Regions from separate parts of the Pseudonocardia sp. ICBG601 genome, predicted to be linked through region 1. Evidence: riboswitches for the same ligand, from Rfam matches in the RefSeq annotation. Region 1 holds a riboswitch; the other holds the start of a gene.
The links. Region 1 has a riboswitch for cobalamin ahead of KPL57_RS15620 (hypothetical protein). Riboswitches for the same ligand answer to the same signal wherever they lie in the genome.
Positions count from the first base shown of each region.

Region 2: another riboswitch for cobalamin. It lies ahead of KPL57_RS53735 (ribonucleoside-diphosphate reductase subunit alpha); the one in region 1 lies ahead of KPL57_RS15620 (hypothetical protein).

Region 1 is NZ_JAHLJA010000043.1:6,736-11,798, forward strand. It holds gene KPL57_RS66555 (hypothetical protein) at 150-458, shown strand; gene KPL57_RS15610 (4'-phosphopantetheinyl transferase superfamily protein) at 579-1,286, shown strand; gene KPL57_RS15615 (DNA polymerase IV) at 1,294-2,826, shown strand; gene KPL57_RS15620 (hypothetical protein) at 2,849-3,226, opposite strand; cobalamin riboswitch at 3,261-3,450, opposite strand; gene KPL57_RS15625 (chloride channel protein) at 3,447-5,033, opposite strand; gene KPL57_RS15630 (MarR family winged helix-turn-helix transcriptional regulator) at 5,030-5,063, opposite strand, start outside.
Region 2 is NZ_JAHLJA010000153.1:71,520-76,582, forward strand. It holds gene KPL57_RS53720 (ABC transporter substrate-binding protein) at 1-540, shown strand, start outside; gene KPL57_RS53725 (four-helix bundle copper-binding protein) at 635-997, opposite strand; gene KPL57_RS68160 (hypothetical protein) at 1,013-1,135, shown strand; gene KPL57_RS53730 (hypothetical protein) at 1,168-1,554, shown strand; cobalamin riboswitch at 1,631-1,834, shown strand; partial or broken gene KPL57_RS53735 (ribonucleoside-diphosphate reductase subunit alpha) at 1,964-4,848, shown strand; gene KPL57_RS53740 (ribonucleotide-diphosphate reductase subunit beta) at 4,845-5,063, shown strand, end outside.

The DNA.
Region 1 (5,063 bases):
TCGATCTCCGCGCCCTCCGTCGCCGGCCCGTGACGTCCTCACCGGGCCCCGGAACCGTCGCCGCCCTCGCGCGGCCCCTCCGGCGTCCCCGCGCGTCACCGGCCCCTCCCACCCGGTCCGAGTCCGACCCGATGTTCCGAGGAGGTCGTATGCCCACGACCCGCCACACCACCGCGCACACCACCGCCCACAGCGCAGCCCACAGCACAGCCCGACCGACCGACGCGTCCGCGGTTCCCGGTCCCCTGACCGGCGAGACCGGGCCCGACACGGCCGGCGGGGCGGCACCCGGCGGAGCCACCGCCGCCGCACCCGCCAACCGCGCCGAGCGCCGTGCGGCCGAGCGCGGCCGGTCCGGCGCGCCGGGCGGCCCGGCGGCACCGCGCACGGCGGGGCCGGCCCCGCAGGCCCGCCCGGCCCACGTCCGCACGGACTTCGCCGCCCGCCGCAGCGGCTGACCGCACGGGGAGCACGGACCGGGCACCGGAGACGCCGACGGGCGACCCTTCGTGTGCCCGGTCCGTGATCACTCCCGGCGGCGCGCCCCGACGGGGGTGCGACGTGGGAGGCTGGACGCCGTGACCGTCACCGTCTGGTGGGCCGCCCCGGCCGATCCCGGCGCCCGCGCCGACCTCGTCGCGCTGCTGGACGCCCACGAACGCGAACGGCTCGTCGCGCTGCGACGGCCCGAGGACCGCGCCCGCTACCTCGCCGCGCACGCGCTGGCCCGGCTCGTGCTCGCCGAGCGGCTCGACGCCGACCCCGCCGAGCTGGTCCTCGACCGGACCTGCCGCTGCGGGGAGCCGCACGGCAAGCCCCGCCTGGCCGGGCGCGGCGACGACCCCGGCTTCTCCCTCACCCACTCCGGCGCGCTGGTCGGTGTCGCGGTCGGGACCGGGCCGGTCGGCGTCGACGTCGAGGCACACCGCCCCCTGTCCGGCCTCGACGGCCTGGTCCGGCACGCCCTGTCCCCCGCCGAGCTCGCCGCCGGGACGCCCGACGGGACCGGCTTCCTGGTCACCTGGACCCGGAAGGAGGCGCTGCTCAAGGCCACCGGCGAGGGCCTGTCGAGCCCGATGGACGCGATCACCCTGTCCCCGCCGCACAGCCCGGCCCGGGTGCTGGACTGGACCGGCACCGCCGGGAGCTGGTGGGTCACCGACGTCCCCACCGGCCTCGACGACCACCCGGGCGCCGTCGCCGGGGCGGGACCGGTGGCCCCGGCCGTCACCGTCGCCGACGGCGACGCGATCCTGTCGGTGCGCCGGGGCACGATGCACGGGTGATGATGGAGTGACCGCGGCGGCCGACCGCTGGGTGCTGCACCTCGACATGGACGCGTTCTTCGCCTCCGTCGAGCAGCTCACCCGGCCCACCCTGGCCGACCGTCCGGTCCTCGTCGGCGGCGCGGGACCGCGCGGCGTCGTCGCGGGGGCGAGCTACCAGGCCCGGGTGTTCGGGGCACGCTCGGCGATGCCGATGGGCCAGGCGCGGCGGCGCTGCCCGCACGCGACGGTCCTGCCGCCCCGGTTCTCCCTGTACAAGGCGCTGTCCGAGGAGGTCATGGCCGTCCTCGGCGAGTTCTCCCCCGTGCTGGAGCCGGTGTCGGTGGACGAGGCGTTCGTGGAGCCGCCCGACCTCGTGGGCGCCTCCCCCGACCAGGTGCGGGAGTGGGGCACCCGGCTGCGCGGCGCGGTGCGCGACCGCACCGGGCTGCCCGCCTCGGTGGGCGCCGGGTCGGGCAAGCAGATCGCGAAGATCGCCTCCGAGCAGGCCAAGCCGGACGGGCTGCGGGTGATCGCCCACGCCGAGCAGGCGGCCGTGCTCGACCCGCTGCCGGTGCGGTCGCTGTGGGGCATCGGGCCGGTCTCCGGCGAGGCGCTGCGGAAGATCGGGATCGAGACGATCGGGCAGCTCGCCGCTATGGACGCCCGCGAGGTCGCCGGGGTGCTGGGCAGCGCGATCGGGTCCGAGCTGCACCGTCTCGCCCGCGGCATCGACGACCGTCCGGTCGCCCCGCGCGGCGCCGCCAAGCAGATCAGCGCGGAGACGACCTTCGACGCCGACCTGACCGCGATGAGCGCGGTGCACACCGCGGTGGAGTCGATCTGCGTCGCCGTGCACCGACGGCTGGTCGCCGACGGTCGGACCGCCCGCACCGTCACCGTGAAGGCGCGGACCGGGGACTTCACCACCCACACCCGGTCGGAGACGACCCCGTTCGGCACCCGGGACCTGGCGACCCTGGTCGCGGTGGCGCGCCGGCTGGCCGAGGGCGCGGTCGGCGAGGGCGGGGTGCGGCTGCTGGGAGTGTCGGTGTCCGGCTTCGGCGACGAGCCGCCGCTGGCCCTGTTCGACGCGGTGCCCTCGGAGAACGGGTGGACGACGGCCTCGGCCCTCGACCCCCCACCCGCGGCCGACGCCCCGGCCGGCGCGGCGGGGGTGGCCGTGCTCGACGCACCGCCGGACACCGACGCACCTCCGGACACCGACGCGAGGACAGGGACGGGCGCGGCCGCGGGGGCCGACAGTCCTGCGGGGACCGGCGGTACCGCGGGGGCCGACGCGACCACGGGCGCCGGCGACGTGCCCGGCCCCGTCCGCCCGGGCCGCCCCGACCGCGAACCCGACCCGGACCGGCCCTGGCGCGCCGGCGACGACGTCGCACACCCCGAGCACGGCCACGGCTGGGTCCAGGGCGCCGGGCACGGGCGGGTCACCGTGCGCTTCGAGACCGCCTACACCGGGCCCGGCCGCACCCGCACGCTCGACGCCGCCGACCCCGACCTCACCCGGGCCGACCCGCTGGGCAGCTGGCGGGCCTGAGCGCGCCGTCCCGCCGGCGGGCTCAGCCGATCAGCGGGCTGCGGTGCGGCGGCGCGACGCGGCTGCCCTCGGCGACCCGGGCCCGCAACGCCGGGACGGTGCGCGCCAGCCCGTCGAGGACCGCACCGAGCGCGGCGTCGGCCGCGGGGTCGCCCCCGACCAGCAGCACCGCGCCGCCGGCGGGTCCGGCGGCGGCCCAGGCCCCGATCCGGGCGACGGCGTCACGCGGGGTGACCGGCTCGACCCGCCACGCCTCGGCGTAGAACAGGGCCGTCGACTCGGCCTGGGGGAAGGCGAAGACGGTCTCGGCGTCGGCCAGCAGGTCCGCGACGTGGGCACCCGGGCGGGGTGCGCCGTCGCCGGACGGGTCGGTACCGAGCACCACCAGGTCGTGGCTCATCGCATGTCCTCCTCGAGGGTCCGCGCCCTCACCAGTGGGAATCCGCGACGACGGGCAGTCTCCTGGCTCCCGGATCCCCACGCCCTCCCCGGCCTTCCCACCCTCGCGGGCGGTGGCACCGGTGTGGGGAGGGCACTCCCCGGTGACAGTGGCGGGACCGCGCCGGATTCGCACCGGCTTCCTGTTCCGTCGTCGTCGGGGAGCCCATCACGCGACCGGGTCAGTGGTCAACCGTCCCCCGCCCCGACACCCCCCGCAGATGGTCGAGCAGGTCGTGCTCGGCGAGCGTCCCGAGCAGCGGCCCGTCCGGCTCCCGCACGGGCAGCGCGGCTCCCCGGTGCGCGGCGAGCACCCCGAGGACGTCGTGCACCGGGGCGGCCGGGTCCAGCGCGGGCAGCTCCGGGCCGGGCGGGGTGCCGTCGGCGGGACGCATCACCTGGGCGACGACGACCCGGCGCAGTGCCTCGTCGGTCGGGGTGTCGGCGGCGAGGTCGATCCCGCGTCGCAGCAGCTTGAGCGTGTAGATGTTGTCCCGCGACACCAGGTTCGACAGGCCGGTGGCCAGGACGACGGCGGCCATCAGCGGCAGGATGAGGGCGTAGTCGCCGGTCAGCTCGAACACGATGAGCACCGCGGTGATCGGGGCGTGCGCGGCCACCGCGAACACCGCCGCCATGCCGACCAGACCGAACGCGCCGGGGTGCAGGTCCAGCGCCGGGAACAGGGCCGCGGCGGCGTAGCCGAAGGCGGTCCCGGCGGTGCCACCGACGAACAGCGACGGCGCGAACACACCGCCGGACCCGCCGATGCCGATGGTGAGGCTGGACGCGAGGATCTTCCCGACGACGAGCAGGAGCAGGAACCCGACGACGTACCGGCCACCGATCGCGGCCTCCAGCACGGGGTAGCCGACGCCGTACATCTGGGGCAGTGCCAGCAGCAGCGCGCCGAGCAGCAGCCCGCCGACGGCCGGGCGCAACCACTCCGGGCCGCGCCAGACGGCGTCACAGGCGTCCTCGACGACGTAGAGGATCCGGGCGAAGGCCCAGCCCAGCAGCCCGGCGAGCAGCCCGAGCAGCGCGTAGAGCGGCAGCTGGGCGGGGCTGCCCAGGTCGAAGTGCGGCAGGGTCAGGATCGCGCGGTCGCCGGCGATCACCTCGGCGACGACGTTCGCGACCACCGAGCTGATCACCAGCACGCCGAACGCCTCGGCGCTGAACGACCGCAGGATCAGCTCCAGGCCGAACACCACCCCGGAGACCGGCGCGTCGAACGTCGCGGAGATCCCGCCCGCGGCACCGCAGGCGACCATGAGCACCAGCCGGGTGGCGGGCACCCGCAGCCACTGCCCGATCGCCGAGGCGAGCGCGGAGCCGATCTGCACGATCGGGCCCTCCCGGCCGACGGAGCCGCCGGTCCCGATGCAGATCCCCGACGCGAGCGCCTTCACCGCGGCGACGGTGGCCGGGATCCGCCCGCCCCTGCGCGCGACGGCGAACATCACCTCGGGCACCCCGTGCCCGCGCGCCTCCGGGGCGAACCGCTGGACCAGCGGGCCGTACACCAGGCCGCCGAGCACCGGGGCGATCAGCAGGAACCACACGCCCAGCCCGGGCAGGTGCGGCGAGGCGACCCGGCCGGCGTCGGAGAAGTCCTCCCGCCCGGTGACCAGCCAGGTCACGCCGAGGATCAGCTCGTGGAACAGCACCGACCCGATGCCGGCGCCGACCCCGATGACCGTCGCCAGACCGACGAGCCCCGGCCGGGTGCCGACGAGCGCGCGGTGCAGCGCGCGGACCGCGGTCACCGCGCACCGCCCTCGGCGGGCACCGGCGCG
Region 2 (5,063 bases), on a different contig from region 1:
GACGTCGCCCGCGCGCGGGAGCTCGTCGCGGCGGCGGGCGCGGACCGGCTGGAGGTGCCGCTGCTGTTCGACCCGTTCGACCCGATGTCGCGCCCGGCCGCCGACACCGTCGTGGAACAGCTCGCCGAGATCGGGCTGACCTGCACGCCACGCGAGCCGGACCCGCCCGACGCCGCCCCGACCCCGGGCATCCGGTTCCGCCGGGCCGCGGCGACCCCGCTCCCGCTGTACCTGCGCGCGGCCGCGGGCCCGGACCCCGCCGACGACGCCCCGCCCGTCGCGACCGCGGGCGAGGACGACGCACCGGCCGCGGCGGGACGGGCCGACGTGGGTGCCCTGCTCGCCACCGCGCGCGGGGTGCCGGACGAGGCACGCCGGGTCGAGGCCCTGCGACGCGCCCAGCTCCTGCTGCGCGACCGCTCGACCGTCTGGTCCTCGGGCGACGAGCACGTCGGCGTGTCCGCCGACCTGACCGGCGTCGAGCCCGCCCGGCCGGACACCGCCACCTGGGCCCGGTTCCACCGGCTGCGGATGGGGTGACCCGCTGCGGGCGGGGCTCCGAACCGCTCCCGGCCGCAGGACGGGCCGTGCCGCAGCCGGGTCACGGCAGGGCCACGGCACCGCCCGCCGGGCCTCAGGCGCCGGCGTGCTCGCGCAGCAGCGCCGCCGTCTCGCGGGTGACCTCGGCGTGCAGCCGACAGTGCTCGTGGTGGTCGGCGTGGGCGCCGCAGGCCGCGGCGGACGCCTCGCAGGCCAGCGCGGCGGCCGAGGCGGCGGCCTCGCCGACGGCCTTGTCCCCGGTGCGGCGGCCGAGCACGGCCGCGGCGGCGGTGCAGAGGTCGGCGGCGTCGAGCGCCAGCAGGACCTCGGTCTCCATCCCGCCGGAGGCGACCATCGCCGAGGCGCAGGCGGTGCTAGCGCGGGCGGCGTCGTGCAGCTTCTCGACGACGGCGGCCGGGGTGGTGACGCCGGCGGCGTCCAGGACGTGGTGGCTCACGGGATCTCCCTCTCGATGGTGGAACGGTCGGCGGCGGAGTACCCCACGGCGGGCCCTGCCTACCCGCCGCGCCTCGTCGACCACGACCGTCCGCCGGGCCGGTGCCGCCGGACACCCGTCGTCGCCGTGATCACCTGAACAGTTCGTCAGGTGTCACGTAGGGTCGGGGCGTGTCCGCCCTCCCCGCCGTCACCGCCTGCCGGGGGTGCTGCTGCGGCTCCGGCCGCAAGCACCCCGGCCTCGACCGCGACCACCACGACCGGCTGCTCGACCGGCTGACCGACGGCCTGGCCGGGCACGCCCGGCTGCGCACCAGCGAGTGCCTGGGCCCGTGCGCGGACTCCGACGTCCTGGTGGTCGCCCCGGCGCCCGGGGCCCGCCGGGCGGGCGCCCGGCCGGTCTGGCTCCGTGCGGTCCTGGACGCCGCGACCACGGACGCGGTCGCGGCCTGGGTGCGCGCCGGCGGGCCGGGACTCGCCGCCGTCCCGCCAGCACTCGCGGGGCACGTGTTCACCCCCGGCCCCCGGGCGACGGCCGAGGGGCGGGCGGCGGGCTGACCCCGGACCGCCGGTCACCGAGGGGGGTTGCATCCGCACCGATGGGGGGGATGGAGTAGCTCCGCCCACAAGATGTAGTGTCCAGACCACTGGTGGTTCACCGGCCCGCCCGGGCCGGTGAGGCAAGAGGGAACCCGGTGGGAATCCGGGACTGCCCCGCAGCGGTGAACGGGAACGACCGCCGTCAACAGCACTGGGAGTGATCCCGGGAAGCGACGGCCAGTAGGTGTGAGCAGTGCGCCCGTGAGTCCGAAGACCTGCCACCGGTGCGCGTACCGACCGGTGCGCGCTGCTCCGGGCCTCGTGGGACGGCACCAGGGTGCGGTGGGCCGCCGACGACACGCGACCCGCCGCCTCCTCGCACCGCGCCCGCCCCCGGAGGCGACGGCGACTCGCGAGGAGAGAGCCCGTGACGGCTTCCACCGCTGCACCGGCAACAGCACCCCCGGCCCTGCGCGTCATCCGGCGCGACGGCTCCGAGACCGGGTTCGACGCCACGAAGATCTCGGTGGCGACGACCAAGGCGTTCCTGGCGGTCGAGGGGGACTCGGGCGCGACGTCGTCGCGGCTGCACCACCTCGTGGCCGGGCTGACCGACCAGGTCGTCGCGGCGCTGACCCGGCACCCGGCGCACGCCGTGCACGTCGAGCAGATCCAGGACCAGGTCGAGCTCGCCCTGATGCGCGGCGGCCACCACAAGGTAGCCCGTTCCTACGTGCTCTACCGCGAGCAGCAGGCACGGGCCCGGGAACGCGACGGCGGGGACCGCGCGTCGGACGCGCCGGTCGTGCACGTCACCGGGCCCGACGGCAGCCGGACCCCACTGGACCGCGACCGGGTCGCCGCGGTGCTCGGCGAGGCGTGCGACGGCATCGACGACGTCGCGCCGGAGCCGGTGCTCGCCGAGCTGGACCGCACCGTCTACGACGGCATCACCGCCGACGAGCTGGCCCAGGCCCTGGTCCTGGCCGCCCGCACCCTGGTCGAGCGCGAGCCCGCGTACTCCCTGGTGGCGTCGCGGCTGCTGCTGGACCGGCTCCGCGCCGAGGCCGTCTCGCACCTGGCGGGCACCCGGGAGACCCCGGACCACGCGACGATGACCGAGCGGTACGCGTCCTACACGAAGGACTACCTGCGCCACGCCATCGCGATCGGCCTGGTCGACCCCGAGCTCGCGACCTTCGACCTGGACCGGGTCACCGCCGCCCTCCGCCCGGACCGTGACCTGCAGATCGGCTTCCTCGGCCTGCAGACCCTCTACGACCGCTACTTCCTGCACGAGCGCGGCGTGCGCTTCGAGCTGCCGCAGGCGTTCTTCCTGCGGGTCGCGATGGGACTGGCGGTGCGCGAGATCGACCGCGAGGCCCGGGCGATCGAGTTCTACGAGGTCCTGTCGAGCTTCGACTTCATGGCCTCGACCCCGACGCTGTTCAACTCCGGCACCACCGGCCGCAGCTGTCGTCGTGCTTCCTCACCACCGTCGACGACGACCTGGAGTCGATCTTCGGCGGCTACCGGAACAACGCGCTGCTGGCCAAGTACTCCGGCGGGCTCGGCAACGACTGGACCCCGGTCCGCGGCCTCGGCGCGCACATCCGCGGCACCAACGGCGTCTCCCAGGGGGTGGTGCCGTTCCTCAAGATCGCCGGGGACACGGCCGTCGCGGTGAACCAGGGCGGCAAGCGCAAGGGCGCGGCGTGCGCCTACCTGGAGACCTGGCACGTCGACATCGAGGAGTTCCTCGACCTGCGCAAGAACACCGGCGACGACCGCCGCCGGACCCACGACATGAACACCGCGAACTGGGTGCCCGACGAGTTCCTGCGCCGCGTGCAGGCCGACGCCGAGTGGACTCTGTTCTCCCCGGACGAGGTGCCCGACCTGCACGACCTCTACGGCACCGCGTTCGCCCAGCGGTACCGCGAGTACGAGGCGGCCGCGGCGCGCGGCGAGGTCCGGGTGCACCGCACGGTGCGCGCGGTCGAGCTGTGGCGGCGGATGCTGACCATGCTGTTCGAGACCGGGCACCCGTGGATCACGTTCAAGGACCCGTGCAACCTGCGCAGCCCGCAGCAGCACGCGGGGGTGGTGCACTCGTCGAACCTGTGCACCGAGATCACCCTCAACACCCGCGCCGGCGACGAGGGCGAGGTCGCGGTCTGCAACCTCGGCTCGGTGAACCTCGCCGCGCACGTCACGCGCGACGGGCTCGACGCGGACAAGCTCCGCCGCACGGTGACGACCGCGGTGCGGATGCTCGACAACGTCGTGGACATCAACTTCTACACGATCCCCGAGGCCCGCCGGTCCAACCTGCGCCACCGCCCGGTCGGCCTGGGCATGATGGGCTTCTCCGACGCGCTGTTCGTCCAGCGCATCGCCCCCGCGAGCGACGCGGCCGTCGAGTTCGCCGACACCTCGGCCGAGCTCCTGAGCTTCCACGCGATCACCGCGTCGTCGGACCTGGCGGTCGAGCGCGGCCGCTACGCCAGCTTCGACGGGTCGCTGTGGAGCCGCGGGATCCTGCCGCTGGACTCGCTCGACCTGCTGGCCGCCGCCCGCGGCGACGGCGAGCTCGAGATCGACCGGTCGTCCACGCTGGACTGGGACACACTGCGGGAGAAGGTCCGCACCCAGGGAATGCGCAACTCCAACGTGCTCGCGATCGCCCCGACGGCGACGATCTCGAACATCTGCGGGGTCGGGCAGTCGATCGAGCCGATCCACCTCAACCTGTACGTGAAGTCCAACATGTCCGGCGACTTCACCGTGATCAACCCGCACCTGGTCCGCGACCTCAAGGAGCGCGGGCTGTGGGACGAGGTGATGGTCGCCGACCTGAAGTACTTCGACGGGTCGCTGGCCGAGATCGACCGGGTCCCCGCCGACCTGAAGGAGCTCTACGCGACCGCGTTCGAGATCGAGCCGAGCCGGCTCGTGGCCGCGGCGTCGCGCCGGCAGAAATGGCTCGACCAGGCCCAGTCGCTGAACCTCTACCTGGCCTCCCCCAGCGGCCGCGCCCTGGACGAGCTCTACCGCCTGGCCTGGCGTTCGGGCCTCAAGACCACCTACTACCTGCGCACCCGCGCGGCGACGGCCGTCGAGAAGTCCACCCTCACCGGCACCGACGGCCGGCTCACCGGCGTGCCCAGCACCCCCGCGGCCTCCCCCGCCCCGGCGGCCCCGGCACCGTCGCCCGCGGCGACCGTGCCCGCGGTCCCCGTCACCGCCCCCGATCTCGACCCGGGCGCCGCCTGCTCGGTCGACGACCCCGACTGCGAGGCCTGCCAGTGAGCACCCCGACCACCGACCGCCACACGGGCGCCGACACCAGCGGGCTCGGCGAGATCGCCCGCGGTGCCGCTCCGATCGACGCCGACGACAAGCGCATGATCAACGCGCGGGCCGACGTCAACCAGCTCCTGCCGCTCAAGTACACCTGGGCCTGGGAGAAGTACCTGGCCGGCTGCGCCAACCACTGGATGCCGACCGAGGTCGCCATGCAGGCC